DNA from 3 places in the Undibacterium sp. TC9W genome. Region 1 is predicted to be linked to each of the others. Evidence: predicted binding sites of a transcription regulator. Region 1 holds the regulator's gene; each other region holds the start of a gene.

What was found. Region 1 encodes HrcA, which represses chaperone genes, less so after heat shock. Its sites were predicted from a motif close to TTAGCACTCNNNNNNNNNGAGTGCTAA; they were not measured.
Region 2: a site for HrcA is predicted at 6,040-6,066, ahead of rpoH (RNA polymerase sigma factor RpoH). Genes of this name have one in related genera too.
Region 3: a site for HrcA is predicted at 1,792-1,818, ahead of groES (co-chaperone GroES). Genes of this name have one in related genera too.

Annotation. Positions count from the first base shown of each region.
Region 1 covers NZ_JBMPPJ010000011.1:119,174-129,873, forward strand. Annotated here, with positions in the region: gene recN (DNA repair protein RecN) at 1-973, opposite strand, end outside; gene ACO0LN_RS16990 (NAD kinase) at 1,095-1,988, opposite strand; gene ACO0LN_RS16995 (HAD family hydrolase) at 2,064-2,750, shown strand; gene hrcA (heat-inducible transcriptional repressor HrcA) at 2,795-3,826, shown strand; gene ACO0LN_RS17005 (response regulator) at 3,884-4,267, shown strand; gene fur (ferric iron uptake transcriptional regulator) at 4,335-4,763, opposite strand; gene ACO0LN_RS17015 (outer membrane protein assembly factor BamE) at 4,875-5,405, shown strand; gene dapB (4-hydroxy-tetrahydrodipicolinate reductase) at 5,412-6,218, shown strand; gene ACO0LN_RS17025 (MotA/TolQ/ExbB proton channel family protein) at 6,249-6,905, shown strand; gene ACO0LN_RS17030 (ExbD/TolR family protein) at 6,941-7,384, shown strand; gene leuS (leucine--tRNA ligase) at 7,533-10,160, shown strand; gene lptE (LPS assembly lipoprotein LptE) at 10,197-10,700, shown strand, end outside.
Region 2 covers NZ_JBMPPJ010000014.1:141,389-152,088, forward strand. Annotated here, with positions in the region: gene ACO0LN_RS19750 (cytochrome c oxidase subunit 3) at 1-615, shown strand, start outside; gene ACO0LN_RS19755 (twin transmembrane helix small protein) at 742-942, opposite strand; gene ACO0LN_RS19760 (SURF1 family protein) at 1,005-1,718, shown strand; gene ACO0LN_RS19765 (SCO family protein) at 1,753-2,310, shown strand; gene ACO0LN_RS19770 (COX15/CtaA family protein) at 2,344-3,435, shown strand; gene cyoE (heme o synthase) at 3,432-4,316, shown strand; gene ACO0LN_RS19780 (SCO family protein) at 4,313-4,903, shown strand; gene rpoH (RNA polymerase sigma factor RpoH) at 5,079-5,975, opposite strand; gene ACO0LN_RS19790 (cell division protein FtsX) at 6,356-7,270, opposite strand; gene ACO0LN_RS19795 (cell division ATP-binding protein FtsE) at 7,302-7,976, opposite strand; gene ftsY (signal recognition particle-docking protein FtsY) at 8,004-9,134, opposite strand; gene rsmD (16S rRNA (guanine(966)-N(2))-methyltransferase RsmD) at 9,214-9,909, shown strand; gene coaD (pantetheine-phosphate adenylyltransferase) at 9,965-10,462, shown strand; gene ACO0LN_RS19815 (YfhL family 4Fe-4S dicluster ferredoxin) at 10,512-10,700, shown strand, end outside.
Region 3 covers NZ_JBMPPJ010000002.1:187,400-198,099, reverse strand. Annotated here, with positions in the region: gene ACO0LN_RS03180 (YncE family protein) at 1-893, opposite strand, end outside; gene ACO0LN_RS03175 (DUF305 domain-containing protein) at 975-1,355, opposite strand; gene groES (co-chaperone GroES) at 1,883-2,173, shown strand; gene groL (chaperonin GroEL) at 2,215-3,864, shown strand; gene ACO0LN_RS03160 (OPT family oligopeptide transporter) at 4,198-6,180, shown strand; gene ACO0LN_RS03155 (nuclear transport factor 2 family protein) at 6,453-6,902, shown strand; gene ACO0LN_RS03150 (LysR family transcriptional regulator) at 7,022-7,912, opposite strand; gene ACO0LN_RS03145 (NADPH-dependent F420 reductase) at 8,025-8,723, shown strand; gene ACO0LN_RS03140 (hypothetical protein) at 8,860-9,486, shown strand; gene ACO0LN_RS03135 (NADP-dependent oxidoreductase) at 10,105-10,700, shown strand, end outside.

The DNA of each region.
Region 1 (10,700 bases):
CAAACTCCTCATGCAGCTTTTCTGGTGCAACGTGAAAGCGCCGTGCCGTGGTGTGGATTGCTTCTACGCGGTTTTCCACTACGCGCAGGCGGGCTGGGTCTAGCTCGGTGCGACTCAGGTAAACATTGAGCGCATAAGTGGTTTCCTGCAAATTGATGCAGGCAGATTCCAGCGCGTCGGTGACTGGCTTGAGCGCCGCATCATAATCAAGCAGCTTCAACAGTTTTTGCTGGATGGTCGTCAGTTGCGACAGGACCGGATGTTCGGATTCAGAAATCAATGCCGCCGCCTCTTGCCCACCTTCCATCAGGCTAGCAGCGTGGGCCAGGCGGCTATGTTCCTGGCTGATGCTTTCCCATTCACCAGGTTTGATTTGCAATTTATCGAGTTCGCCAACCTGCCATTCCAGACGCTCGCGTTCTTGCAGGACGCTCTTGGCATTGGTTTCAAATTCTTCGCGTTGCTTGCTGATATTGCGCCAGGCACGGTAGCGCAAACCAACTTCACTGACATGCGCTTGCAAGCCGCCTTGCATGTCCAGCAAATCGCGCTGTGCCTCGGTTTTCAACAAGGATTGGTGCGCATGCTGGCCATGGATATCCACGAGCATATCGCCAATTTCGCGTAATTGACCAGCCGTCGCGGTAATGCCGTTGATCCACGCTTTTGAACGGCCCGCATTATCGATGGTACGGCGCAAGATCAGTGGCTGATCCTGGTCAAAGAATTCATGTTCTTTGAGCCAGGCGGCGAGTGTTTCATTCACGGCAAATTCTGCACTGATATCCGTTTTGCTGGCAGATTCGCGCACCATGCTGGCGTCGCCACGGCCACCGAGGGCCAGGGTCAGAGCATCGATCAGAATGGACTTACCCGCACCGGTTTCACCGGTCAGCACACTGAAGCCTGAAGAAAATTCCAGCTCCAGCGTATCAACAATGACAAAATCTCGTATGGCAAGCGTGCGCAACATAATGGGCAGACATGAAGGAGTTTGTTAAGAAAATGGTGCCGGAAAGTACCAGCCAGCATAGCGAAATCGCTATTCTAGCAACAGCCTGTGACTTCTGTGTTCGTAAGAGTGGGCGAAAAAATTAATTCAGTGCACCCTCTACCGATGGATATTCATTCCAGTGCAGTTTCTCGCGCAAGGTGTTGTAATAATTCCAGCCGGGAGGATGCAGGAAGGTCACCGTATGGGCAGAACGGTTGACGATAATCCTGTCCTGATGCTGCAGGCTGGCAAAATTTTGCATATCAAAATTCAGGCTGATATCGCGCCCGGCCACTATGGTGATGACGATTTCGCTACTGTCTGGCAAGACAATGGGCCGGTTCGACAAGGCATGCGGCGCAATCGGCACCATTGCAATGCCTGACAGGCTGGGGTGTAGCAGCGGGCCACCGGCAGAAAGGGCATAGGCAGTGGAGCCTGTCGGCGTCGAGACGATGAGACCGTCCGAGCGCTGGTTGTACATGAAGTGTCCATCTACCTCTACCCGCAATTCCACCATCCCTGAGCCTGCACCGCGCGAGACCACGATATCATTGAAAGCCACGCCACTGAAAATCTGGTTGCCATCGCGGGTCACGATGGCCTGCAACAGGCTGCGGCGCTCAGACACATATTTGCCATCCAGCATTTCGGTGATGACAGGGATCATACGGTCAAGCGCAATATCGGTGATGAAACCCAGCCTGCCCTGGTTGATACCAATCAGAGGAATATTGTAGGGTGCCAGTTGCCGTGCTATGCCCAGCATGGTGCCATCGCCACCCACTACGATGGCGACATCGGCCAGCTTGCCTATCTCAGGCACAGGCATGCTGCTGAATTCGCTCAACTGCAGGTATTGCGCTGTTTCTGCCTCTATGACGACGCGGTGTCCCGCACTCGCGAGAAAATTGGCCAGTTCTTTAATCGAGTCAGCAATGCCTGTCGCATTCGATTTTCCAACAAGTGCAATGGTTTTGGCCTGTATTGTCATAAACAAAGGTAGGGTGACATGATGCCTGAGATTAGAACATAATTAGGGCATCTATGAATGGAATGAGTGCTCTTTATGGCAATTAAAGCAGTTTTGCTGGACCTCGATGATACTTTGTGGCCGGTTGCACCGGTTATTCGTCATGCTGAATCAGCCTTGCAGCAATGGTTGCATGAATATGCGCCCGTGGTTGCGCAAAATTACAATGTAGAAAAATTGCGTGAACGCAGGAATGTGCTGGTAGCCAGTGACCAGCGTTTTCAATATGATTTATGGGCCTTGCGCCATACCTTGCTGAAACAGGTGTTTGATGAACATGGGGTCGCTGCCGAAAAAGCCGATCAGGCCATGGCCGTTTTTGCCGACGCCCGTAACAAAGTCGATTTGTACAGCGATGTCAAACCCGCCTTGCAGGCTTTGCATGAAAAACTGCTCCTGGGCACTGTCTCGAATGGTTTTGCCGATTTGCAGGCGATAGGCCTGGCGCATCATTTCAAGGTGTCTATCGCTGCCTATCGTTTTGGCTGTGCCAAACCTGATTCAAGGATATTTCTGGCCGCTTGCCAGGCGTTGGGCCTGAAACCTGGAGAAGTATTATATGTAGGCGATGATTTATTGCTGGATGTGCAAGGTGCGCAACAGGCAGGATTAAAAGGCGGCTGGATGAACCGTCAGGGTTTAAAAATTGAAGATGAGCGCCATCTGCATATCAAGCCGGATGCAGAATTTGCCAATCTGCATGACCTGACTCTATGGCTATGAATTTTTCTATGTTCATGTCAGTCATGAACGCATAAAATGAAACCATGCAACTAGATATCCGCGCACAAACTTTATTAAAAGCCCTGGTCGAGCGTTATATCGCTGATGGCCAGCCTGTAGGTTCCCGCGCCTTGTCCAAAATATCCGGCCTGGAATTATCCCCGGCGACGATACGTAACGTCATGGCCGACCTGGAAGAAATGGGCTTTGTAGCAAGCCCGCATACTTCTGCTGGCCGTATCCCTACCCCCAGAGGCTACCGGGTTTTTGTCGATAAATTGCTTACTGTGCAAGATATCAATGCTACGGGCATGGATACACGCCTGCAATCCAGCTTGCAATCGAATATGAACGCGCAGTCGCCGCAAAAGCTGATTACCAATGCGGCACAAATCTTGTCGTCTCTGTCACAATTTGCCGGTGTCGTCATGACACCACGTACAGAGTCGATTTTTCAGCAGGTTGAATTTTTGCGTTTGTCTGAAAAACGCATCTTGCTTGTGGTCGTCACACCGGGTGGAGAAGTCCATAACCGCCTTTTGTTGACGGATGTCGATTACACACCGACACAATTGGTGCAGGCCGCCAATTACCTGAACCAGAATTTTGGCGGTTTGAGTTTTACCGATGCGCGTTCCCGCATCAATAATGAGTTGCGGCAACTGCAGAATGATATGACCAGGCTTATGCAGGCCGCTGTTGAAGCAGGTAGTAATGCCATGGATGAAGATAATGACGAAGTTGTTATCTCTGGTGAGCGCAATCTGCTGAATGTGCAAGACCTGTCATCAAATATGGGCTCATTGCGCAAGCTGTTCGATATGTTCGAGCAAAAAAACAGCCTCATGCAATTACTCGATGTATCCAGCAAGGCAACTGGTGTGCAGATATTTATCGGCGGCGAATCACAACTTGTACCCATGGAAGAAATGAGTATTGTCACAGCGCCCTATGGGGTGAACGGCAAGATCGTGGGTACCCTGGGTGTGATAGGGCCCACACGCATGGCGTATGAAAGAGTGATACCGATCGTGGACATTACGTCAAAATTATTATCTAATGCCTTAAGTCAATAATACAGGGTAGGAACTGGCGGAGCAGGCAGGCACACATTCATCCGGAGCAGGGTTGCTATGGAAAAGAAAAACGCAAAGATTTTGTTGATTGATGACAATGATGTAACCCGCGAGGTGCTCAGGGTCATCCTGAGGAGCGAGGGGTATCATGTTGTTGGTGAAGCAACTGACGGCGGCAGTGGTTTGGAACTTGCATTGAAGTTGAAGCCAGATTTAATCTTGCTGGATATCGTCATGCCCAAGATCAGTGGCACTGAAATTTTGCCACGTATCAGGGAACTGCTGCCAGAGGCAAGGGTGCTCATGGTGACAGCCAATAAGGATCAGGATACGATTACCGAGGTGGTTAAAACTGGCATACACGGCTATATCCTTAAGCCATTCAATGCACAGAAGATCATAAACACAGTGGAAGCAGTGGTAGCAAAGATCAATAGGTAGGCAGTACGGCGCACGGTGCAGGTAGGCCCGTGCGCTTGCAAGGGGGATCTGGGACTATTTCCCTGGGTTAAGCCTTGTGTTCACAATTGGGCTTGGTGCAGTTGCCATAAATCGCCAAGGCATGCTCGGCAATCTTGAAACCACGCTCCAGAGCGACAGTTTGCTGGCGTTGCTCTATCTCTTGGTCAAAAAATTCTTCCACTCGGCCACAATCGAGGCAAACGAGATGGTCATGGTGTGAGCCCTCGTTCAATTCGAAAATGGCTTTACCAGTCTCAAAATGATTACGGTTTAACAGGCCAGCCTGTTCAAACTGGGTCAGTACGCGGTATACAGTTGCTAAACCGACATCCATATTTTCGTTCAGCAGGATCTTATATACATCTTCTGCTGTCAGATGACGAACCGGGCTGTTCTGGAAGATCTCCAGGATTTTCAGTCGGGGCAGGGTGGCTTTCAGACCGCTAGCTTTGAGGTTGGAGGTGCTGTTTGTCATGTTTTCGATCAAAAAATTGCTATCTGCTTTATGATATCGGGTTTTAGGGCTTGTTGCTCAATTAAGAGGTTATCTATGCAACTGTTGTTTTCAGGTTTAACGCGGAATAAGATGAGCCGTGTAGCGGGTCTGGTAGTGCTGGCTTCTTTGACAGCATGTTCATCACCTATTCCCCTGCTGTCATCGGCTGACAGAACTTCAGTATATGCAACATCTGGCACCCCTAGTGATGCAAATGGTGCACAAGTGGTGGAGCCCACCGGTTTTGGCAAGGTGCTGGCCTTTATTTCACCTTACCGCGTTCCCATACAGCAAGGTAACTTCGTTTCCCAGGAAATGGTGGCACAGTTAAAAGAAGGTATGACACGTGAGCAAGTGCGTTTTATCCTTGGTACAGCCTTGCTGACCGATATGTTCCATGAAGACCGCTGGGATTACCCTTTCCGCCTTACCAAGCCAAATGGTGAACGTATCACCAGCCGCGTGTCGGTGTTTTTCAAGGATGGCACGGTAGCAAAATTTGAAGGCGGCAATTTGCCGACTGAAAAAGAATACCTGGCACGTATTACAGAATCCGCTTTGGGCCTGAACCGCGTGCAATCGGTGATAGAGACCGATGCGCCGAAGAAAAAAGAGAAATAAGCTGTTATGACTGCACTCAAAATTGCCGTGGCCGGGGCTTCTGGCCGTATGGGGAAAATGCTGGTCGAAGCAATCAGTAATGCCGGTGATATGGTCCTGGTTGGCGCGCTGGACGTGCCTGCTTCACCAGCCCTGGGTACGGATGCTGCGGCCAGTCTGGGCAAGCCTTGCGGCGTGAACATTACTGCTGACCTGGCAACTGGCCTCGCAAATGCCGACTACCTGATCGATTTCACCCGCCCTGAAGGTACGCTCAAGCATCTTGAATATTGCGCTGCTCACGGCGTCAAGATGATTATCGGCACCACGGGTTTTGATGATGCTGGCAAGGCAGCGATTGCCGCTGCCGCAGAGAAAACCGCGATCATGTTTGCGCCGAACATGAGTGTAGGCGTAAACGTCACCATGAAGTTGCTGGAAATGGCAGCCAAGAGCTTCGCCGAAGGTTATGACATCGAGATCGTTGAGGCACATCACCGCTTCAAGGTCGATGCCCCTTCAGGCACTGCCCTCAAGATGGGCGAAGTCATCGCCGATGCGCTGGGCCGTGACCTCAATGAAGTGGGCGTGTTTGCCCGTGAAGGTGTGACGGGTGAGCGCGACCCGTCTTCCATCGGTTTTGCTACTATCCGTGGCGGCGACATCGTTGGTGATCATACGGTCTTGTTCGCCGGCATAGGCGAGCGTGTCGAAATCAGCCACAAGTCTTCCAGTCGTGTGACTTATGCCCATGGCAGCTTGCGTGCAGCCCGTTTCTTGCAAGGCAAATCTACAGGCCTGTATGATATGTACGATGTCCTGGGTTTTCGTTAATCAGTCTGTAATAGTACGTGTGACCTCTACATGAATTCTGCAATCGCACATTATTGGGAACAGGCTGACGCACTGGGTCATCTGGTCGGTTGGTTATTATTGTTGATGTCGGTACTGAGTTGGACATTGATACTGATGAAGGGCTGGAGTTTCTGGCGTATCCGTAAAGCAGCCCCAGGCTTGCGCGCCTTCTGGCGTGCGCCCAGCCTGGCCGATGCCTTGTCGTCGCTGCGCCAAACTGATCAGTCCAAAATATTCATCACCCTGGCAGATGCTGCGCATGCCGCCAGTGACACGGCCCAACGCAGCGCCACCTTGTCTGCCAATGCCGGTCTTGGCGAAATACTGACGCGCAGCCTGCGCCAGGAGTTGCAAGGCCTGACAGTCAAACTGGAAACCGGTTTGAGCTTTCTCGCCTCAGTCGGCGCAACGGCACCTTTTGTTGGTTTGCTGGGTACAGTCTGGGGTATTTATCGCGCCTTGACGGCCATCTCATCCAACGGTGTGGTGCAAATCGACCAGTTGGCAGGGCCAGTAGGCGAAGCCCTGATCATGACAGCGTTGGGTTTGCTGGTAGCGATACCTGCCGTGCTGGCTTATAACGCCTTTAATCGCATTAACCGCATTACCCTGGCTGAGCTGGATGGATTTGCATTTGACTTGCATGCCCACATGAACAAGTCTTGAATTAAAAACAAAAAAACCGTCCCCAAAATTAAAAGATGACATTCGGTCAATTTCATACGCCGCGCGAACCCTCATCCCGTCCCCTGACTTCCATGGCGGACATCAATGTCACGCCCATGGTCGATGTGATGCTGGTTTTGCTGGTCATCTTTATCATCGCTGCCCCTTTCATGACGCATGCGATCAAATTGGATTTGCCGCAGGCACAATCGGCCCCGGTGGCTGAGCAGGCAGAGTCCGTACGTATTTCCTTTGATGCTGACGGCATCCTTTACTGGGATAAGCAGGTACTGGCCATGGCTGACCTGGAATCCAGGCTGGCCCTGCTGGCGAAAAAGAACAAGCAGACAGAAATCCAGTTGCGGGCTGATAAGGCTACCCGCTATGAAATTATCGCCCAGGTTATGGCGGCAGCCCAGACGCAAGGGTTGGCCAGGATTTCTTTTGTGACCGACAGCAAACAAGCCAAAAAACCGTAATTGTCACGGTTCAGTCATTACAAGACTGCGCTACACCCTGTAAAACGGCTCCAAGAACCTTTGCCCGTCAGGCTTTCCTCAATAATGTGCCTGAACCAGTTATAATCAAAGGTTCTGAGTCATTTCCGCATCTACTTCTGCTTACGCCATGCAAGAAAAATACACGCCCTCTGACGTCGAACAATCGGCGCAATCCCATTGGAAAAAGATCGATGCCTATACGGCAGTAGAAAACAATCCACGTTTCCCTAAAGGCAAGTATTACGCTTGCTCCATGCTGCCTTACCCTTCCGGCAAGCTGCACATGGGCCACGTGCGCAATTACACGATCAACGACATGCTGGCACGCCAGTTGCGTATGAAGGGCTATAACGTCCTTATGCCTATGGGTTGGGATGCTTTTGGCCTGCCAGCAGAAAATGCTGCGATTGCCTACAAAAAATCGCCAGCAGAATGGACTTACGCAAATATTGAAGACATGAAGTCACAAATGCAGCCCCTGGGCCTGGCATTTGACTGGACGCGTGAAGTCGCAACTTGTGACCCTGACTACTATCGCTGGAACCAGTGGCTGTTCCTGAAGATGCTGGAAAAAGGCGTTGCCTACAAAAAAACCCAGGTTGTGAACTGGGACCCTATCGATCAAACCGTACTGGCGAATGAGCAGGTCATCGATGGCCGTGGCTGGCGCTCTGGCGCCCTGGTAGAGAAGCGCGAAATTCCTGGCTACTACTTCGGCATTACTCAGTACGCAGATGAGTTGCTGAACAGTATCGACAATCTCGATGGCTGGCCTGAGCAAGTGCGCACCATGCAGCGCAACTGGATAGGCAAGAGCGAAGGCGTGCGCTTTGCTTTCCCGCACGAGATCAAGGATGAAACCGGCGCACTGGTACAAGACGGCAAGATGTATGTATTTACTACCCGCGCTGACACCATCATGGGCGTGACTTTCTGTGCAGTAGCGGCAGAGCATCCTATCGCCACGCTGGCAGCAAAGAACAATGCCGCACTGGCAGCCTTCATTGAAGTCTGTAAAGCTGGTGGCACGACAGAAGCCGAAATGGCGACCAAGGAAAAAGAGGGCATGCCTACTGGCCTCTTCGTCACTCACCCTCTGACTGGCGAGCAGGTCGAAGTCTGGGTCGGCAACTATGTTCTGATGACGTATGGTGATGGCGCTGTCATGGGCGTGCCTGCCCATGATGAACGCGATTTCGCGTTCGCGAAAAAATACAATATCGCCATCAAGCAGGTAGTGGCGATTGAAGGTGAGACTTTCACGACGGATGCCTGGGCAGAGTCCTATGGTGACAAGCAACGGGGAGTCACCGTTAATTCTGGCAAATATGACGGCCTGAGTTTCAAGGCAACTGTTGATGCCGTGGCCGCGGACCTGATTGCCAAAGAGCTCGGCGAAAAGAAAACCACCTGGCGCTTGCGTGACTGGGGTATTTCCCGTCAACGTTACTGGGGCACACCTATCCCTATCATCCACTGCGACAGTTGTGGTGACGTGCCTGTGCCGTATGAAGATTTGCCAGTCGTCCTGCCTACCGACTGTATCCCTGACGGTTCTGGCAATCCATTGAAACACCGTGAAGATTTCCTGAATGTGCCTTGCCCTAAATGCGGCAGCCCGGCACACCGTGAAACTGACACCATGGACACCTTTGTTGATTCCAGCTGGTATTTCATGCGTTATACCTGCCCTGATGCGACCACCATGGTTGATGGCCGTAATGATTACTGGATGGCGATGGACCAGTACATAGGCGGTGTCGAACATGCGGTTCTGCATTTGCTGTACGCACGCTTCTGGACCAAGGCCATGCGTGACCTGGGCTTGGTCAGTATCGACGAGCCTTTCAAGAACCTTTTCACGCAGGGCATGTTGCTCAACGAGTCTTATTATCGTGAAGATGCCAGCGGCAAGAAAATCTGGTTCTATCCGAATGAAATTGAAGTCCAGCATGATGACAAGGGGCGTCCAATCGCCGCCGTGTTGAAATCAGACGGACAGCCTGTGCAAATGGGCGGCATCGAAAAGATGTCCAAGTCCAAGAACAATGTGGTGGAACCGAAAGACATTATCGAGCAGTTCGGTGCTGATACAGCACGTCTGTTCACCATGTTCGCTGGCCCTCCGGATCAAAGTGCGGGATGGAGTAATAGCGGTGTAGAAGGTGCCTCACGCTACCTGCGTCGTCTGTGGGCTTCTGCATTGAAACTGTCTGGCACGATTGCCTCTGGCGCTGCTGCACCTGCTTCGTATGCAAATGACGTCAAGGCCCTGCGCCGTGAAGTGCATCTGACGCTGAAGCAGATCGATGCCGATTATGAGCGCCTGCAATACAACACGGTGGTCTCTGGTGCGATGAAGTTGCTCAACACCATAGAGTCCTTCAAGTCAGAAGCCGAAGGCAGTGCTGCAGCCTTGCGCGAAGCCTTCAGCATCTTGCTGCGTGGTCTGTATCCGGTATGCCCGCATATTACCCACGTATTGTGGCAAGAACTGGGTCTGGCGACAGAACTCGGTGAAATCATTGATGCACCGTGGCCACTGGTCGATGATGCTGCATTGGTGCAGGATGAAATCGAGCTCATGGTGCAGGTCAATGGCAAACTGCGCGGCAGCATCAAGGTTGCCAAGGATGCCGACAAAACCACCATAGAAGCAACTGCTCTGGCCAATGAAAGCGTACAGAAGTTCATGGAAGGCGCGGCCAAGAAAATCATCATCGTGCCTGGCAAGCTGGTGAATATCGTCGCCTGATTGTTTAACAGATATACCAGTAACAGGGAAAACCGCATGCAAGCAAACTATGTAAAGCGTCTGCAATGGCTGGCAGCCATCATGTCCATCATGCTGTTGTCGGCCTGCGGTTTCGCCCTGCGCGGCCCGGTTGCCTTGCCGTTTAAAAGTATTTATATCGGCATGCCAGAAAGCTCGGCCCTGGGTGGGGAATTGCGCCGCCATATCCGTGCCAATGGCCAGACCCAGATCATGTCTGAGGCCAAGGACGCGCAAGTGGTACTCGAAGTATTGAGTGAAACTCGCGAAAAACAAATCCTGTCGCTGAATAGCCAGGGTCGCGTGCGTGAATATAATCTGATTTATAACTTCCGTTTCCGTGTCCGCAATAATGTAGGCAAGGAATATCTGGAACCGGTAGATCTGCAGTTGAAGCGCAATATCACCTTTAATGAATCGCAAGTGCTGGCGAAAGAGGCAGAAGAAGTCTTGCTGTACCGTGATATGCAAAGTGACCTGGTGCAGCAAATCATGCGCAGGCTGGCCGTTGTAAAGATGGAC
Region 2 (10,700 bases), on a different contig from region 1:
TTCCGCTGGAGCATGAGCTGGTTCATTTTCTCTGAAGTGATGTTCTTTGCAGCCTTCTTTGGCGCATTGTTCTATGCACGTACTATCTCCATGCCATGGCTGGCTGATTTTGATCACAAAGTCCTGTGGCCTGATTTTGCTGCCAACTGGGGTAATGTAGGCCCGGCTGGCACGGTCGAAGCCTTCAAGACCATGGGTCCTTTCCCTATCCCTACAATCAATACGGCCTTGTTGCTGACTTCCGGCGTGACGCTGACGATTGCTCACCACGCCTTGCGTGAAGGCCATCGTGCCAAGACAGCATTCTGGTTGTTTGCCACAGTCTTGCTGGGTGCGGTGTTCATGGGCTTCCAGGCTTACGAGTACATGCATGCGTACAGCGAACTGAACCTGAAACTGACTTCCGGTATCTACGGTTCCACTTTCTTCATGCTGACCGGTTTCCATGGTTTCCATGTGACCATGGGTGCGATCATGTTGTCGGTGGTCTTGTATCGTGTCATGAAGGGCCATTTCACACCTGAGCACCACTTCGCATTTGAAGGCGCTGCCTGGTACTGGCACTTTGTTGATGTGGTCTGGCTGGGTCTGTACGTTGTTGTTTACTGGCTGTAAGCAAGCTTTAGTAGCAAAAAATAGCGTAAAAAAGCCGCACAGTTAGTGCGGCTTTTTTACATATATGGAATTGTCTGAATAGCTGGTGGTACTGAAACCAGTCCGTCACTAAAATTCGGGCTGGATTTACCTGATACCGGTAGGTTGTATCAAGCCAAAATGATTGGCCAGCAGGATCAGCAAAAACAGCGTGATAGAAAAACCTACCCGAAATGCCAGTGCCTTGACCGTGCGATTGCTTTTCCCCTTGTCTTTCATCAGGTAAACCAGGGCAGACCCCAGGCTGAACAGGATAAGGAAAAAAGCGATGGCGACAAGAATTTTCATATTCGGTTATTGTTGGTGCTTTTAATTGATCGACTCTTGCATTGTAATGCCTTAATACCTGAATGCCTATTTCCTTCCGTTTCCGCCTGATCCCGTTTATTGCCTGTCTGCTGCTGGCCAGCCTGGGCATCGCTTTGGCGCAATGGCAGACCCGCAGGGCAGAAGAAAAAGAAATGCTGGCAGCACAAATGGCCGAGCGCCAGCATTTGCCTGTACTGATGTTGAATGCGCAAACGCCACCCGGACAGTTGCAGGCGTTTCGCAAGCTGCAAGTCAGTGGACAATTCATACGCGAATGGCCCTTGTATCTGGATAACCGCCCTCTGCAGGGAAAAGCCGGTTTGTATGTGCTGATGCCTTTCAAGCTGGCCAATAGCAGTAAATATGTCTTGATTGCCCGTGGCTGGCACCCGCGCGATGCACGTGACCGTATGCATATGCCAGATATTCCTGCCGCTGGTGGCCAGGTCGTGCTGGAAGGCATGCTCAGGGACAGGCTAGAGCGGGTAATGCAACTCGGCCAGGCCGAAGTGGTCAAACCGGGCAGCCTCTTGCAAAATATCGATGTGGAAGCATTGGCAAAACAGACGCGCTGGGATTTTTATCCCTTTGTGCTGGAACAAACTTCCTTGGAAAACGATGGTCTCTCGCGCGAATGGCCGATGCCTTCGGCAGGTGCTGACAAGCACAGGGGCTATGCCTTTCAATGGTATGCGCTGGCTCTGATGGCCTTCTTATTCTTTGTTGTTACTGGATTTCGTCGTGGAAAAAACTGAAAAGCAAAAGTCGCGTGGTCGCTGGAAATTATTGATGGTGCTGGCAGTCTGTGCTGCCCCCATGGTTTTTTCCTATCTGGCTTACTATGTCATCAAACCTGAAGGCCGCACCAATTACGGCACTATTCTTGACCCGCGCAATTACCCCATGCCCAAACTGGCCGGGCATCTGCTGGGTGCAGCGGCGACTGATCCCGTGATTGGCCTGGAAGCCTATAAAGGCAAGTGGCTGATGCTGCAGGTAGATAGCGGTGCCTGTGCTGAGGCTTGCCAGAAAAGAATGTATGACATCCGCCAGTTGCGTACCGCCCAGGGCAAGGAAATGGACAGGATAGAGCGCGTCTGGCTGATCACCGACGATGCCCCCATTGATACCATGCTGATACGCCAGCATGATGGTGCACGCATGCTGAAGGTCGATGCAGCCGCCCTCAAGGCCTGGTTGCCGACTGAAAGCGACACCCAGATCAGCGACCATATTTACCTGATCGATCCGCTCGGCAATCTGATGATGCGGTATCAAAAAAATGCAGATGCCAACAAGATTAAAAAAGACCTCAGCAAATTATTGCGTGCGTCAGCGATAGGTTAAAAGATAGCTTAAGCGATAGGTGAAACAATAATCATGTGGTTGCAGATTGCATTGACAGCACTGATGGTCGCAGTAATACCGGCGGCTATGGTGTTCCTGTCCAGGGAAAAGAATAAATACCGCAAGCTCATCGCGGTGACTGTCACGTTGACTTTTGAGCTCATCATGTTTGGCGCATTTACCCGCCTGACAGACTCTGGCCTGGGTTGCCCGGACTGGCCGGGTTGCTATGGCCAGTCCAACCCCTTGCAATCTCATGCTGCGATCAAGGCGGCAGAAATTGCCATGCCCACTGGCCCCGTGACTTTGCAAAAAGCCTGGATAGAAATGGTGCACCGCTATCTGGCCATGAGTGTGGGCATACTGATTATTGCCCAGATGGCTATTGCCTGGGTACGCCGCCGGCAGCTTCCAAGCAGCCCCTGGCTGGCAACTTTCCTGCTGTTCTTTGTTTGCCTGCAAGGTGCATTCGGCGCCTGGACTGTCACCCTCAAGCTGCAACCCGTCATAGTGACCACTCACCTAATCCTCGGCATGGGTTTGCTGGCACTGCTCAGTGCCAGTCTGGAACAGCAAAGCAGCTCGCTGCCGGGCCGCAGCATTGCTGCCGCCGATGGCAGGCGCATGCTATGGCCAGCCAGCCTGGCTTTAGTGCTGGTGTTTGTGCAAATCAGTCTGGGTGGTTGGGTAAGTACTAACTATGCTGCCCTGGCTTGCCAGGACTACCCCATGTGCAATGGCCAGGTCATACCGGCGATGGACTTTGAACATGGTTTCAGCCTATGGCGCCAGCTGGGCCAGACTGTGAATGGCGATTACCTGCCTTTTAATGCCCTGGTTGCCATACACTGGGTGCACAGGAACTTTGCCTTGCTGGTAGTCGCAGTCTGTCTGTGGGCCGCGTTCAGGGCGCGCAAGATTACCGGGCTGGAAAAGCTGGGCCACCATATCTTGCTCGCGATTGTTGCCCAATTCATCATCGGCATTTCTACCGTCTTTTTTTCCTGGCCTTTGCTGCTGGCAGTTTTGCATAATGGGATGGCTGCCATGCTCGTGCTTTTGCTGACCATGTTAAACTACCGCATAAGGCATGTGAGCCTTGCCGCTGCCAAAGATAGATCATGACCACTTTAAGTTTGCCTTCCAACCGACTGGCTCAGTACTGGGCTTTGACCAAACCCCGTGTGACTCAGCTCGCGGTATTTTGCGCCGTCATCGGCATGTTCCTGGCGACACCGGAGTTGCCTGCCTGGCGCGTAGTCGTCGCTGCCACTGTAGGTATCTGGCTGCTGGCAGGCGCTGCTTTTGCCGTAAATTGCCTGGTGGAAAAAGAAATTGATTCCCGCATGGCCAGAACAGCACGCCGTGCGACTGCCCAGGGTGAAATCACTGTGCCACAGACCCTGGTGTTCTCGGGTGTCATCGGTGGCATGGGCATGTGGGTTTTGTATACCATGGTCAATCCCCTGACCATGTGGCTGACATTTACGACCTTTGTTGGCTATGCTGTCGTTTATACCATCATCCTGAAACCGGCAACACCGCAGAACATCGTCATCGGTGGTTTGTCAGGTGCCATGCCACCCGCGCTGGGCTGGGCAGCAGTGGCAAACGATGTGCCCATGCAGGCCTGGTTGCTGGTATTGATCATCTTTGTCTGGACGCCACCGCATTTTTGGGCGCTGGCCATGTACAGGCGCGATGATTACGCGCGTTCCGGCCTGCCGATGTTGCCGATAACGCATGGCCTGGAATTTACCCGCTTCCACATCTGGCTGTATACGATAGCGCTGTTTGCCACCACCATGCTGCCCTATGCGGTGCACATGAGCGGTCTGATTTACCTGATAAGCGCGATTATTCTGGGCGTGATCTTCCTGTGGTATGCGTGGCGCATTTACAAGCACTATGATGATGTACTGGCACGCAAGACTTTTGCCTATTCTATTATCTACCTGTCCCTGCTGTTTGCAGCTTTGTTGATTGATCACTATATCAAGCTATGAAAATTCTGAAGCACCTCGCCAGTATGCTGATGGCGCTGAGTTTGCTCGGTTTGGCGGCTTGCATGCCAGCCCAGGAAAAATTCAATAACACCGATCTGACTGGCCTTGATTACGCCAAAGACTTTGCCCTGACGGATCACAATGGCAAGCAGCGCACCCTGGCAGACTTCAAGGGCAAGGCGGTAGTCATCTTCTTTGGCTATACCCAATGCCCGGATGTCTGCCCGACCACCATGGCAGAAATGGCGAGTGTCATGAAATTGCTAGGACCTGATGCCGACAAGGTGCAGGTCCTGTTTGTGACCCTGGATCCTGAACGCGATACCCAGGCTTTGCTGGCCAACTATGTCCCCAATTTTGACAAACGCTTTCTGGGTTTGTTTGGCGATGCTGCCGCAACGGCCAAAGTTGCCAAAGAATTTAAAGTGTTTTATCAAAAGGTAGAAGGCAAAACACCCGGCAGCTATACCATGGACCATACAGCGGGTAGTTATGTATTTGATCCTCAGGGGCGCATCCGTTTATTCTTGCGCCATGGACAGGGAGCAGAACCTGTTGCCCATGATTTGAAAATCCTGCTGAAGTAAGGCGGCAAAGAATACAAAGCAGACGGCACTCTGGCCACGAAATTGGCGGCGAAATTGGCCGCGAAATCGACCACGAATAGTCCCGCACCCGGCCACAAAAATGGCCACAAAGCCGCTGGATAAAACAAAAGGCACTCTCGCGAGTGCCTTTTTCTTTTGCTACAGCATGTTTTGATTATGCAAAGCTGCTGAGGCTGCCCTTCATTTTCTTCAGGGCTGCGCTTTCGATCTGGCGTATGCGTTCGGCAGACACACCGTATTCATCGGCCAGTTCGTGCAGGGTGGAGCCTGTACCATCATCATTTTTCAACCAGCGTGATTCTATGATGTGGCGTGAGCGTGCATCCAGTTTGGACAGGGCAGATTCCAGGCCTTCGCTTTGCAGACGGTCATACTGGCGTGTTTCCAGCACACGGGTAGGTTCGTCGGATTCAGTCTTCAGATAAGCGATAGGAGCGAACTTTTCATCGTCATCATCCGTTGGTGCATCCAGAGCAATATCGTGGCCGGACAAACGCATTTCCATTTCGATGACTTCTTCGCGCTTGACATCCAGCGTTGATGCCAGTGCATCAATTTGCTTTGGTGTCATCGCGTCCAGGCCTTCTTTATGGCTGCGCAGGTTAAAGAACAGTTTGCGCTGTGCTTTGGTCGTTGCTACTTTGACCAGGCGCCAGTTTTTCAAAATGTACTCATGCATTTCAGCCTTGATCCAGTGCATGGCATAGGACACCAGACGTACACCCTGGTCAGGGTCAAAGCGTTTAACGGCTTTCATCAGGCCGATATTGCCTTCCTGGATCAAGTCAGCATGGGGCAAGCCATAGCCGAGGTAACCGCGGGCGATCGATACGACCAGGCGCAGATGTGACATAACCAGTTGCTGCGCAGCAGCCAGGTCATTGTCATTACGCAATTTGTTCGCAAAGTCTATCTCTTCCTGATGCGTGAGCATAGGCAGACGATTGACTGCAGAAATATAGGCATCAATATTACCCAGCGTGCCACTAAAACCTAAAGCCAGCGCTGTGCTGTCTGTTGCAGGGATCAATTGTGTCGATGTAGTTGCCATTTTTCCTCCTTATTGCTGCCTTAAGAGTATCAATTACTCCTTTTGGCACTTTCAAGTTCCTATATTAGCACTCTCTTGAGAAGAGTGCTAATACTCAGATTCTATGAAGTTCATCAAATAAATCTATTGAAAAACAAGCATTCATTTACAACATGTATAGTGCTTAGATAGATGCCTGGGTGGAAAGTTGCAATCAATTCGATGCAAATTGTAAAAGCCTGTTGCAAAAATCACGATGCGCAGACTGCTGCAATGGTGCACGATCACTAGCGACTAATAGAGAACACTAGTAATCACCAAGTACCAACAAGCTTCAGCACTATGAAGACGAAGCAAGAACAGATTTATTGTGCGCTTATTGAGCAAATGGCGCGAAGAATTCAGCTTGCGCGCGCCAATTGCCTTCTTACCGACAGAAAAACACCAACCAACCCAAGCAACATGCTAACAGCCAATAGTATGGCGCTCTGTACGATACCCAACGGAGCAAGGTGAAATTCCGATGCATATAATTTAGCAAATTCTGCAATTGCCTTGTTCAAGGGTTGCAGGGATGCCGCAATCAGGCCCAGTGCGAGGCCACCTGCCAGCAAGCCCAGCAAGGCGCCGGTATAGTAATAAGGCTTGTGAATGAAACTATTGGTCGCACCCAGCAGGCGCGATACGGCAATTTCTGCCCTGTGCGAAATCACTTGCAGGCGGGTGGCATTAAACACCACGACCACCACCACCACACCCAGAGTGGCAGCCAGGAACAACAAACCAAGCTGCATGATTTGCACCAGTGCTGCCAGGCGCTTGACCCAGGCGGAATCGAGTTGCACGACATCGACATCCTGCATTTGCTTTATTTCTTCGACCAGCGCCTCTATCTTGCCCGCATCACTATTCGACATGGACAAGACATAGGCATCAGGCAGCGGATTGCCACCCAATGTAGATAAGACTTCTGCCAGGTTGGATGATTGCTCGAGACTGGCCAGGGCCTTGTCCTTGGGGATGAAGTTCAGGTTGGCCGTAATGTTTTTCTCTTTCAGCAATTTTTTCAGTGGTATCGACAAGGCTGTGGCCGTTGCCCTCGGTGTGTCCGGGCTGACGAAGATGCTGATCTCAGGTTCTATGGACAGTTGCGACGAGATGGGACGTATATTTTCTATCAGGGTCAGGCCGGCGATGGGCAAGGCCAGCGCGATCGCCACTACCAGCACATTGAACAGGAAATTACCCGGGCTGCCACGCAAATGGCCGAACGCGCTCTTGATGGCGAACAAGTGTTGACGAAACCAGTTGGTCATGAATTCTTCCTTGTTATTCTGTACTGCAGGATCAGGCGGCCAGCGAGGATTTCCAGGTACTGACTACCTGGCCCTGGCTCAGGTAAATCACGCGGCTGGCCTGATCGAGAAATTGTTCATCATGGCTGGAGATAATGCAGGTGACACCGGCGCTCTGGAAAGCCTTCAGTGCACCCAGCACCTTGTTGGCATTGTCACGGTCCAGAAAGGCGGTAGGTTCATCCGCCAGAATGATCTGCGGCCGGTTGACGATGGCACGGGCTATCGCCACCCGCTGCTGCTCACCACCGGATAAAGCCAGCGGCAGGGAATAAGCCTTGTCTGGCAGGCCAACTTTTTCCAGCGCAATGCGGGCACGGGTCTCAGCTTCAGCGTGGGAAGCGCCGGTGACGATGATGGGCAGCATGACATTCGCCAGCACATGGCGGTCAGTCAATAATTTTTGGTCTTGCAAAATCAGGCCCAGCTTGCGGCGCAGATAAGGCAGGCTGCTGGCTTTGAGTTTGCCTATGTCCTGGCCATTGACCTTGACATGCCCTGACGTCGGTTTTTCTATGCCTGCAATCATCTTCAGCAAGGTCGATTTACCGGCACCAGACGGGCCAGCCAGGAAAATCAATTCACCGGCAGCAATTGATAATGAAACATCCTTGAGTGCATAAACATCTTGCGAATACTGTTTGCTGACGTGTTCAAATTCAATCATGATCGCGTTTGGCCTTTTTTTGTGCAATTAACTGAGCAGGGCGTCAACAAATTCCTGGGCGTTAAATGGTTGCAAATCTTCAATCTGCTCGCCTATACCGATGAAATACACAGGTACAGGGCGGTTCTTGGCGATTGCTGCCAGCACGCCACCTTTGGCAGTGCCATCGAGCTTGGTGATGACCAGGCCAGTCAGTTGCAGGGCATCGTCAAAGGCCTTGACCTGGGCCAGTGCATTCTGGCCAGTGTTGCCGTCGATGATGAGCAAGACTTCTTGCGGCGCGCCATCCATGCCTTTGGCGATAACACGTTTGATTTTTTTCAATTCTTCCATCAGATGCAACTGGGTAGGCAGGCGGCCAGCCGTATCTACCATGACTACATCAGTGCCACGGGCGCGGGCAGATGCTACTGCATCAAACGCCACTGCCGCCGGGTCGCCGGATTCTTGCGAGATCACCGTGACATTATTGCGCTCGCCCCAGATCGTCAGTTGTTCACGTGCCGCAGCGCGGAAGGTGTCGCCCGCAGCCAGCAAAACCGATTGCTGATGGGTTTGCATATGCTTTGCCAGCTTGCCTATGGTCGTGGTTTTGCCCGCACCATTGACGCCAGTGATCATCATGACCAGAGGTTGATAACGGCCCAGTTCCAGAGGCTTTTGCAAAGGCGTTAACATTTCCAGCAACAAGACTTTGAGGGCAGCTTTGACTTGTTCGGCATCGGTCAGCTTTTCTTCCTTGACCTTTTTCTTCAAGCCATCCAGCAGGAACTGGGTAGCTTCGACGCCAGCATCCGAGGTCAGCAGGGCAGCTTCGAGTTCTTCATACAAATCATCATCAATGCGGGCACCAATGAAGAGGGTGGTAAGATTCGAGGATGTTTTGGCCAGCCCGGCTTTCAGGCGGCTTAACCATGAGCGTTTTTGCTCAGGTTCTTGCGGCTTGGTAGCAAGCACTTCTGTCAGTGCAGGGGTTTGAGCTGGTGTAAGGTCCACCGCAGGGGCAGTATTAGCAGCAGGGACAACGGCAGCATGGCTGGCTGGCGCTGTGACAACAGTCACAACTGGCGCGGGCTCAGCCACAACAACGGGTGCCTCTTCTTTGGGCTTCTTTTTGAAAAAACTAAACATCGGGATATTTGGGAGTGCGGGCGGCATATAGCCAGCCCTGATATTAGAATGCTGCCATTTTAACAGACAGCGCAAGATAAACAGATTTAGCCGTAGCAAGCATGCAATGAAAACAAATAGTAATAAAAAAACAAAAAACACGGCTGCAAAAGCAGCACCGGTAAAACGTCAACACCATCAAGTCCGCATCATAGGCGGCGTGTGGAAGCGCAGCCTGCTCAGTGTTGTTGATGCCGAGGGTTTGCGTCCTACGCCAGACCGCGTCAGGGAAACTCTGTTCAACTGGCTCAATCACTTGCTGCACAATAACTGGAGCGGCGTGCATTGCCTGGATTTGTTCGCTGGCAGTGGCGCTCTGGGTTTTGAAGCCGCCAGCCGTGGTGCAGCGCAAGTCATTATGGTGGAAGCGCATACGCCAGCTTACAGGCAACTGGAACAAGTCCGCGATAAATTGCAAGCCAGCCAATGCAAATTGCTGAGGGCAGATGCACTCAAGGCAGTCGAGGGCATGGCAAACCAGGCTCAGAAAATGGATGTGATCTTTCTTGATCCTCCTTTTGAGCAGGATTGGCTGGCGCGCATCCTGCCAGCCTGCGCACCATTATTGAGCGCTAAAGGCTGTATTTATGTCGAATCAGAATTTTCGCTGGAGGTATCTTCTGGCGATGCAGCGACAGATGAAAAATTAGCTAAATTATTAAACGAATGGCAAGTTATCCGTGCCGATAAAGCCGGTAGTGTGTACTTCCATATACTGCAACGCAACATTTTGCCGCATGAGGCGCACGAAAATCAGGCATAATGCCTGCTCAACTTGGTGCATATCCTTATGCAGATTGCGAAAAAAGGGAGTGAAGATGGTCACAGCCGTTTATCCGGGAACATTTGATCCGCTGACACGCGGTCATGAAGATCTGGTGCGTCGCGCATCCGGTCTTTTTGATACTTTGGTGGTGGGTGTGGCGGATAGCAAAAGCAAGAATCCATTTTTCTCCCTCGATGAACGTCTGGAAATTGCCAATGAAGTATTGGGACATTATCCGAACGTGAAGGTAGAGAGTTTCTCCGGTTTGCTCAAAGACTTTGTGCGCAAGAATGATGCACGCGTCATCGTGCGTGGCTTGCGCGCCGTGTCTGACTTTGAATATGAATTCCAGATGGCAGGCATGAACCGTTATCTGCTGCCTGATGTAGAAACCCTGTTCCTGACCCCGTCTGATCAGTATCAATTTATTTCAGGCACCATAGTGCGTGAGATCGCCATGTTCGGTGGTGATGTATCAAAATTTGTGTTCCCTTCAGTCGATCGCTGGCTGAAGAAGAAGGTCGCATTGCTGGCCGAGAGCAAGTCTTAAAGCAAGTACTGAAGTACATTCAAGTAGTACATGAAAGTGAAGTGACAACATGGCCCTGATGATTACAGACGATTGCATCAATTGTGATGTCTGCGAACCCGAATGCCCTAATGACGCCATTTACATGGGGCCGGAAATTTATGAGATTGACCCGCATAAATGTACCGAATGCGTAGGCCATTATACTGAGCCGCAATGTCAGCAGGTTTGCCCGGTCAGTTGCATTCCTTTTAATCCT
Region 3 (10,700 bases), on a different contig from region 1:
CTGTGATCGTCCGACGCCCATATGCCATGTGGCAAGGCTCCGGTTGCAATACTGGCCAGCAATCTGGGCTCTTTTTCTGTCGTGAATACCTTGACGACATTCTCACCGCCTATGGTTACATAGGCCAGTGTCTTGCCATCAATGTTGGCAAAAGCCAGGTGATTGGAAATAAAGCCGGTATCAAACACGCCGGTCACTTCCAGCGTTTTTGTGTCGATGCGGGTGACTTTGCCGACGTCTTTGTGCGTCATCCACACTTGGCTAAAGTCTGGCGTAAATTGCAAAAACGGTGAGAACGGGCTGACCACCTTGATACGCTTGATGACTTCATGCGTAGCTACATCAATCACATCGACCATGGGCGTGAAGCTCGACACCACAAAGGCCAGCTTGCCAGCAGGATGGAATTGCACCATGCCCGGCCCCAGGTCGGTCTGTATACGCCGCGTCTCCTTGAAAGTAACTGGGTCTATGACCGAGATATAGTCTTCACCACGCACAACCACCCAGACCTCTTTACCATCTGCCGTGAAAAAACCTTCATGCGGCGAACGGCCCACATAAGTCGTGCCCTTGACCTTGTTGGTGGCAGTATCAATAAATACTACCGAGTTGGAACCATTGGCTATCGCCAGCAAGGTTTTATGGTCTGGCGAAAACCCCATGCCATGCACATTGATCTGCCCCTTGTACAAGGGCGACAAGACATCAGGACGCGGATTACCGAGCCTGATCTGCCCGACCAGGGTATTGCTGGCGGGGTTGAATACCGAGATGGTATTGCTGTTCTGGTCTGCCGTATATACCCGATCACGCGCCGAAGGCAGGGCCCAGGCTGTGTGTGCGATAAGAGTGCTTGCCGCAATCAATGCGAGCGCTGATTTGTTTTTCATGATGATTTTTTTTGAAGTGAGAGGAATAACCCAGGTTTTAAACTCTGGCGGAGTAACGACTGAGTGACTAATGAGTAAGAACTATTTGCCGGCAGCCTGAGGGTGCTGCTGCAACCAGAGCTGCATGAGTTTGATTTCGTTTTGCTGCTCAGCGATGATGCCCAGTGCCAGGTTCCTGACGGCCGGGTCCTTGCTATACAGTAAAACCGCCTTGGCCATATCGACGGCACCCTGGTGATGAGGAATCATCATGCTCATAAAGTCATGCTCACTCTGACCATTCATGGGCGCACATTTCATACCTTCATCCATAAGCTGCATGGCATCATCCATCAGCGCAGCGAACGGCTTCGCTGTGGTTGCCATGAAAACTGGCTTGCTGCCATCAACTTTATCCGCAGCACAAGCCACAGCGGGGCCATGATGATGTTCATGCGCCATTGCTGGTGAAAAGCACAACATCAGACTGATACCCACGCCAGCACATAAAACTTTGAGCGAGCTACCCTCACCCCGGTCAAAACCCGAAAGGACACCACCTGTTACCATCATCCTGCTCCTTGAAATTTCCATGATTTGTATAAACACAAGCCGCAAACCCATGCGCGACGATGGAAAGTGTAGAAGCCCTGCCTGGACAGAGAGGTGACAGTTAGATGACAGTTTTGTCAGAAAGAGGCGGAAAAAATTTCAAATTAGACAATATCAACCCAATAAATGAGCGGAAATTAATTTCCAAAAGGAAATAAAAATACAATTATTTTGTGAAACCACATCTCAAAAACATGGAAATCATCACAAAATCATGCTGATAAAAACTGCCAAACCCTTGATTATTAAAGAAATATTAGTTTATCCCTTTTTTAGCTCTTGAAAAGCCCAACCCCCGCCCATATACTTAGCACTCGTTGGGAGAGAGTGCTAACAAAGTCTTTCCCCAGCTTAATTGAATTCCAATAGTAATTACTCGCAAATTTAAAGGAGCTAGTATGAACCTTCGTCCCCTGCATGATCGCCTGATCGTGAAACGCCTGGATCAAGAAACAAAAACCGCATCCGGTATCGTTCTGCCTGACGCTGCTGCTGAAAAGCCAGATCAAGGTGAAGTGCTGGCTGTTGGTCCTGGCAAATTGCTGGACAACGGTACTGTGCGCGCCCTGGACGTTAAAGTCGGCGACCGCGTTTTGTTCGGTAAATATTCTGGTCAGGCTGTCAAAGTTGACGGCAACGAAGTTCTGGTGATGCGTGAAGAAGATATCTTCGCGGTCGTACAGAAGTAATCGACATCCACGATATCAATTAAAGAATTCGGAGAATTAATATGGCAGCTAAACAAGTAATTTTTGGTGATGACGCACGCGCGAAAATCGTCAATGGCGTCAACATCCTGGCGAACGCAGTTAAAGTTACCCTGGGCCCTAAAGGCCGTAACGTTGTTCTGGAACGCTCTTTCGGCGCACCTACAGTCACTAAGGACGGTGTCTCTGTAGCTAAAGAAATCGAACTGAAAGACAAGCTGGAAAACATGGGTGCACAACTGGTGAAAGAAGTGGCTTCCCGCACTTCTGACAACGCTGGTGACGGCACAACGACAGCGACAGTTCTGGCACAAGCCATCGTTCGCGAAGGTTTCAAATATGTAGCAGCTGGCTTCAACCCAACTGATCTGAAACGCGGTATCGACAAAGCGGTTACAGCCATCGTTGCTGAAATCAAAACGCTGTCCAAGCCAACAACAACCAACAAAGAAATCGCTCAAGTTGGTTCCATCTCTGCTAACTCCGATGCAAACATCGGCGACATCATTGCAAAAGCAATGGACAAAGTCGGCAAAGAAGGCGTGATCACTGTTGAAGACGGCAAATCCCTGGACAACGAACTCGACATCGTTGAAGGTATGCAGTTTGACCGTGGCTATCTGTCACCATACTTCATCAACAATCCAGAAAAACAATCCGTTATCCTGGAAAACCCGTTCATCCTGTTGTTCGACAAAAAAATCTCGAACATCCGTGACCTGCTGCCAGTATTGGAACAAGTTGCAAAATCCGGCCGCCCACTGCTGATCATCGCTGAAGATGTAGACGGCGAAGCGCTGGCAACTCTGGTTGTGAACAACATCCGTGGCATCCTGAAAACTGCAGCTGTTAAAGCTCCAGGCTTCGGCGACCGTCGCAAAGCCATGCTGGAAGACATCGCTATCCTGACCGGTGGTCAAGTGATCGCTGAAGAAGTTGGTCTGACACTGGAAAAAGCAACTCTGGCTGATCTGGGCCAAGCTAAACGTATCGAAATCGGTAAAGAAAACACGACCGTTATCGATGGCGCTGGCCAGGCTGTTGGTATCGAAGCACGCGTTAAACAAATCCGCGCGCAAATCGAAGAAGCAACTTCTGACTACGACCGTGAAAAACTGCAAGAACGCGTTGCCAAACTGGCAGGCGGCGTTGCTGTGATCAAGGTTGGTGCTGCAACTGAAGTTGAAATGAAAGAGAAAAAAGCACGCGTTGAAGATGCTCTGCATGCAACTCGCGCTGCCGTAGAAGAAGGCGTTGTTCCTGGCGGTGGCGTTGCCCTGCTGCGCGCACGTCAAGCTGCTGGCGAAATCAAGGGCGACAATCCTGATCAAGAAGCAGGTATCAAACTGGTTCTGAAAGCAATCGAAGCACCTCTGCGTGAAATCGTTGCAAATGCCGGTGGCGAACCTAGCGTTGTTGTTAACGCCATCATCAATGGCAAAGGCAACTACGGCTTCAATGCTGCCAATGACACATACGGCGACATGATAGAAATGGGTATCCTGGATCCAGCTAAAGTAACTCGCTCTGCATTGCAAAATGCCGCGTCTGTTGCTGGCCTGATCCTGACTACTGACGCTCTGGTTGCTGAATTGTCTGAAGACAAGCCATCCATGGGTGGTGGTGACATGGGTGGTATGGGCGGTATGGGTGGTATGGGCGGCATGATGTAATAGCTGCTAGCTACTCTTACAGAGTCGCATTGCTCAAAACCCCGCAACGCAAGTTGCGGGGTTTTTTATTGTTTATACAATTTATAGCCTTGCATAATAGATGCCCTAATCTTCATTTTTTGTGCCTGCTAAGTTATGAATCGTCGCAAATAACACAAGACAGCAAATTTTTACACGGTCCGCTTGACAGAAAACATCTGTCGCTTGGATACTGCCGCACCTGAAAGAAAATTTTCATATTTCCGGCTTTGTGTTTCATATTTGCAATGATCTTGCGTATGCATCGACAAGCTGGGCATCATCATCAAGCAAGACAACCGCTTTGGAGAAAATATGGCGCTGCAACAATTAAGCGATGAGCAAATACGAACCTGGACCCGCGCCCAAAAGGACGAGTGGTGGTTTGCCAATATTTACCGGGGTGACATGGCGCAGTTGACCATACGCTCGGCATTCACTGGCTTTTTGCTTGGCGGCATATTGTCGGCAACTGCTTTATACATCGGTGCCAAAACCGGTATCACGATAGGCGTAGGCCTGACCTCAGTCATCCTGGCCTTTGCGATTTTCAAGATACTCGCCAATCTGGGCCTGGCCAAGGATTTCACTATCCTTGAAAACAACTGCACGCAATCCATAGCAACAGCTGCTGGCTACATGACCATGCCGCTCAATACCGTGCTGTCAGCCTATATGCTGATCAGTGGCACTGTAGTCAGTTGGTGGCATCTGGTGGTATGGATGAGTATCTGCTCCATCCTGGGTGTGCTTGTGGCCTTCCCTATGAAGCGCCGCTTTATCAATGAAGACCAACTGCCCTTCCCTGAAGGACGTGCCTGCGGCGTGGTGCTCGATGCGGTATATACCGGCGAAGCTGCGAGCGGCATGTACAAGGCGCGCCTGATGGCTTTCTCTGCGATGTGGACGGCAATCTACCAAATGATCACCAGCGATGGCTGGATGAAACTGATACAGTTCAAAATCCTGCGCATGGACAAATGGGCAGGCATGACAGAAGCATGGCATTTCCAGGAGCGGTTTGATTCTTACTATTACGCCGCTGCCGTCAAATATGACATGCTGATCCCAAAAATCCTGGGTACAGATTTCCGTGCACTGGGTCTGCGCTTTACCCTCGATGCTGCAATGCTGGGCGTCGGCGGCCTGATGGGCATACGTGTCGCCAGCAGCGTTTTGCTGGGCACCATTATCAATTTCGTTTTCCTGGCACCGTGGATGATACAACGTGGCGATATCGTCGAACGGATCGCTCCTAGCGGCAAACTGGTACCTATTTCCCGTACCGAGATCGTCAATCAATGGGGCCTGTGGTGGGCGGTTTCGATGATGGTGGTGGCCTCCTTCATCAGCCTGGCGGCCAAGCCTGAACTGTTCACCAGCCTGTTCAAAAAATCTGACACCAAGAAAGTCGCAGACCAGACCAGCACTGTGCTTGATCATATCGAAGTACCGCTGATCATGTCTTACATAGGTATCCCTGTATTCAGTATCCTGGCTGCCTGGACCACGCATGAGTTCTTTGGCGTACCCTGGCTGATGTCCATCATCACCCTGCCCCTGGTATTCATCCTGACTATCATCTGTGCCAATGCAATGGCGCTGACCTCATGGACACCAACAGGCACCTTGTCAAAAATCACCCAGTTCAGCATGGGTGCGATCGACAGCACCAACCCTGCCAACAATCTGATACCTGCGGGCATGACGGCGGAAGTGGCATCGAATGCATCCAATCTGTTGTCTGATATCAAACCTGGCTACATGCTGGGCGCGAAACCAAGGCAGCAGGCGATAGGCCATATCATCGGTATTTTTTCCGGCGCGCTGGCTTGCGTACCGTTGTACTTCCTGCTGTTCCTGCCGCCAGATGCTGACGGCATACGTTCTACTGCCACTATCGTTTCCGACAAATTTGCCTTCCCGGGCGCGATGCAATGGAAAGGCGTGGCCGAGCTGATCGCCAAAGGCTTCAGCAGCCTGCCAGCATCTGCCATCACCGGCATCATCGTGGCAGCAGTAGCGGCTACCATCATCGAAATTGCCCGTATCATCACCAAGGGTCGCTTCCCGCTGTCCGCCGTCTCAATCGGCCTGGGCGTCATCCTGCCACCAGAATCCTGCCTGGCAATGTGGATAGGCGCAGCGATTTTCTGGTGGATGGGTAGCCGTAACAGCACACCTGGCAGTAAAGGCCATGAGTTCTGGGTAGAAGGCTGCGAACCTATCTGCGCTGGCCTGATCTCTGGTGCCGCATTGATAGGTATAGGCAATGCGATTATCAACGTCCTGATCTGATCCTGCATAAATAAGCATTAATACGTATCACTACTACGGGCCCCGCTTTTGCGGGGCTTTTTTTTGTAGCTGTGAATTTTTTGGCTGAAGATAGCAACGCGAACAAATGCCGGGAACCAACATGAATATGCCGGGTCAAGGTAGATTGATGGTTTTGCTCAATCAAGCGTCAGGCAAGGAGATACCTGCCAAGGTATCGACAAATATGTCATTCTTCATGTCACCCCGTCTTTGATCTTTTAAAAGCCGCACTCAATCAGGAACCCAACGCCATGTCCATTGTGACCCTTTTCATCGCTGCTACCTTTTATGCCGGCCCTGGCAGCAATCAAACCACCGCTGATGCTGCGACGATTGCCGCCATCGAAGCCACTTGCTACGACTATATCGACGGCCAACTGGAAGCAGATCCCAAGCGGGTAGCCAGGTCGCTACATCCCGACTTGGCAAAGCGCGCCGTGATAGGCGACACACCGGACGAACGCCTGGGCCTGCGGCGCATGTCTAAAGAAGAATTGGTCGGCCTGACCAAGGCAGGCGCACTTAAAACACCGAAGGCAGAATGGAACCGCAGTTGTACTGTCCTGGACGTAACAGACAAGGCAGCCTCAGTACGCCTGGAAACCCCATGGTTTGTCGATTACTTCCACATGGGTAAATTTGAAGACCGCTGGATTATTGTGAATGCGCTTTGGTATAGCAAACCCAAGAAAAACAGTTAAATGACTTTGGAATGAGGTTCTGGTTAGAGGACTTGCTAATTAAATCAATAGAAAGATAAGGCCTGCGTTCGGTAGAGTGCGCCATGCGCACCGTTTCTATCTTAATTACTCAAGCACCTCTACATACCAAGCTCGCTAACGACTGTGTCAATAAAACTCTTCAGCTTGGGAGTCTGCCTGCGGTCAGGATGGTAGATAAGATGCACGGGCCGTGATGGTGTTTCATAATCAGGCAAAATTTTAACGAGACGACCAGTGCGCAAATCTTCACGCGCAAGGTCCTCTGCAATATAAGCCACGCCTATCCCATTTAAGGCTGCAACCAGCAATGCCTTTGCATCGTTGAGTTGCAAGCGGTGCCGGACCTGAGCATGGAATTTTTCTGCTCCACGCATAAAGCGCCATTCGCTGGCGGTTGAACCAGTGCTGGATGCATAAGCCAGGCACTCATGTTTTTCCAGATCAAGCGGCGTGGCGGGAACACCCCTTTCTTTGAGATAGTCTGGTGATGCGCAGGCGACCAGGCGAAATGGTGCAAGCTGGCGCGCGATAAAGCTGGAATCACTCAAACGGCCTATACGAAACACTGCCTCAAACTCTTCTTCCACCAGATCAACATAGCGGTCACTCAGTACCAGATCAATTTCTACCTGCGGATACTGTCGCAAATAGCGGGCAATGACAGGTGTCAGCGCGTATGTGCCAAACGACACCGGCGCATTGATACGCAAGCGCCCTTTCGGCGCACCCTTCACCTCGTCGGCGAGCGAATCAGCCCAGTCTGCATCGGCCAACACCATCTTGCAACGATCATAATAAGACTTGCCGATATCGGTCAGGCTCTGCCGCCTGGTAGTCCGGTTGATCAGGCGCGTGCCAAGGCGCCTTTCCAGCCAACTGACATGCTTGGCGATCATCTGGGGCGACATGTTCAGCGCACTGGCAGCTGCGGCAAAAGAGCCAACTTCCACTGTTTTGACAAAGGCAGCCATGCTTGCGAGTCTGTCCATTCCATACTCCTGGTTGTTACACACATACAAATATCAGTATTTATGCGCGATTCAGATTGGAATAATATCACCGTCTCAGCCTCAAAAGCGGCGTTAAAAAAGGAAAGAAATCATGAGTAAAATCGGAATTATCGGCTCTGGCAATATCGGCGGCGCACTGACACGTTTGTTCACCAAGGCAGGGCACGATGTGGCAGTAGCCAATTCACGTGGCCCATCTTCGCTGCAGGATTTGGCAAATGAAACTGGTGCCCGTCCAGTGACGATCACTCAAGCTGTGCAGGATAGTAAGATTGTGGTCGTGACCATCCCCATGGTAGCGGTCGCCAGCCTGCCCAAAGACCTGTTCAGCAATGCCCCTGCAGACTTGATAGTCATCGACACCAGCAACTATTATCCGCAACACCGTGACGGTTTGATTGTTGAAGTTGAAACGGGAATGACAGAAAGTGCCTGGGTTGAGCAGCAGCTTGGACGTCCAGTAATCAAAGTGTTCAACAGCATACTGGCAGATCACCTGCTAAGCATGAGTAAGCCTGATGCACCGACCGACCGGGTGGCGCTGGCAGTCGCAGGCGATGATATGAAAGACAAAGCAGTCGTCATGCAGCTTGTCGAAGAAATTGGTTTTGAAGCCGTTGACGCAGGTTCGATAGAACAATCATGGCGCCAGCAACCGGGCTCACCGGGATATCTCAAGGACTACAACGCCGCAGGTGTTCGCAAGGCATTGGCAGAAGCACGGAAAGAACGAACTTCCGAATGGCGAGCTACTGTGAATAGTCCTGGCACTTTCGAATCACCAGCCTGATCCCTGTCCACACCGCCTTGAACATAGTTGAGATATCACGGCATTCAAGCTATGCCCGACTCCGGTGCAGACAACTGCAACGTATGTCGGCGCCAAAGTCATATCTGCGACACATTTATTTTTTTAGGAAATTGCCATGCACAACTTATTAAAACTTATACTTGTTGCTGCCATCAATACCATCTTCACCATTTCTGTACATGCACAAACAACTGCGGCGCCAACAGCCAAAGATATCACGCCCGCCAGTATGAACATTCTGGGCCGCGAGGGTGAAGCACTTTCCAGCCGTGTCGGCCTGTGGGATGTCGTTGAGACAGCCTGGTCGCGTCCCGGTGCGACACCAAAAATCATCCGCGGACAAGTTGCCGAAAGACGTATGGTCGGCTTGTATTTACAAGAGCTACTACATCCCTCTGCAGATACAGTCGGCAAAGGTGTGAATCGCCTGGATTATCTTGGGTTCAACCGCGTGACGGGGCGCTGGGAATATCTGTCGATGGATGCCCGCGTGGCAGTCGGCCTTATGCCCGCCTGGAGCTTTGACAAGGACAATGCGGAGCGCATCCGCGTGCAATTCGACCCGTTTGTCGTACCAGGCAGTGGCAATGTGGTCACTGGTCAATTGCTGAGGATGGAACAAGTCTATGAAAAATCTGGTCCAGATAACGAGGTCAAAAACCAGTACTTCATCCTGGCCGATGGCAGCGGCACAAAATGGCTCGCGCATCAGTACATTTATACCCGCCGCAACGTACAGTGACGTCATTCAATGTTTAATGCAGGCCATGGATTTCGATGCGGTCCAAGCTGATCCACAAAAAAACCATGTCCTCCGATAAAGGCGGAAGGAACAGCCTTACTCCAATACTACTGACGCTCAACTGACTGGCACGCACTGCAATTTATTGGTGCGCTCTGCCAGTCAGCCAGCTTTTCTTGAATCCAAAAAGATGCTTGGTCCGGCAATTTATCTGCCAATGAGTGGCCATGACTTACATTCGCCCCTATAGATATTGCCAGCTCCGACTTTAGTCAATTTCACTGGACTCGCCGGGAATGTGCGGGCATTTGCCTGGCGTAAAACTCCTCCCCTGATACCAATTCTTCTGCAAGTAGAAGTTAGCTGCGCCCTTCCCTCTATGACGGCACCCCTGACTTTTTGAGCTTGACAGTCATTCCGGGCGGATGATTTTCAAAGTAAATTTGTCCAGAAATGCGTGCATGCGTCACATCACTTTTATTGAGTCTGGTGCAATCAATGACGCATGGATTATCCATATTTCAAATAATCATTTATACCTGATATCTATTGGACGAATATTCCTGAGGCCCCTATCATTTCCCCATCATCTCCTCTCACATTTTTCGAAAGACAAGCATGAAAGCACTAAATATTCGCCATTTTGGCCAGTTATCTGATGCCAGCCTGGAAGATGTACCACTCCCGGCCCTTGCATCCCATGAAGTCATCGTACGCATTAAAGCAGCATCAGTGAATCCCCTGGATTTGAAGATACTTGCCGGCCAAAAACAGGCGGCATTTCCAGTGAACTTCCCTTACACCATGGGAACTGACTTCGCTGGTGTTGTCGAAACGACTGGTGAGGGTGTCACTGGCTTCAAACATGGCGATCGCGTAGCAGGCCGTCTCAGCCCAACCGCTGGCGGCGCCTTGGCAGAGTATGCCGCAGTGCCTGCCGATCTCCTATCCCACATCCCGGCTGGCGTCAGTGATGAGCAGGCTAGCGCCCTGCCGACGGCCGCAGCGACGGCCAGGCAGGCCCTGTTCAATGTGGGCAAATTATTGCCGGGACAACATGTACTGATACACGCAGGCGCTGGCGGTGTCGGCAGTTTTGCCATTCAGCTTGCAAAGCAGGCAGGCGCGTATGTCATCGCCACGGCGTCAGAGCACAAACTCGATCTCATACGCGCGCTCGGCGCAGATGTAGCAATTGACTATCACAACAGTGA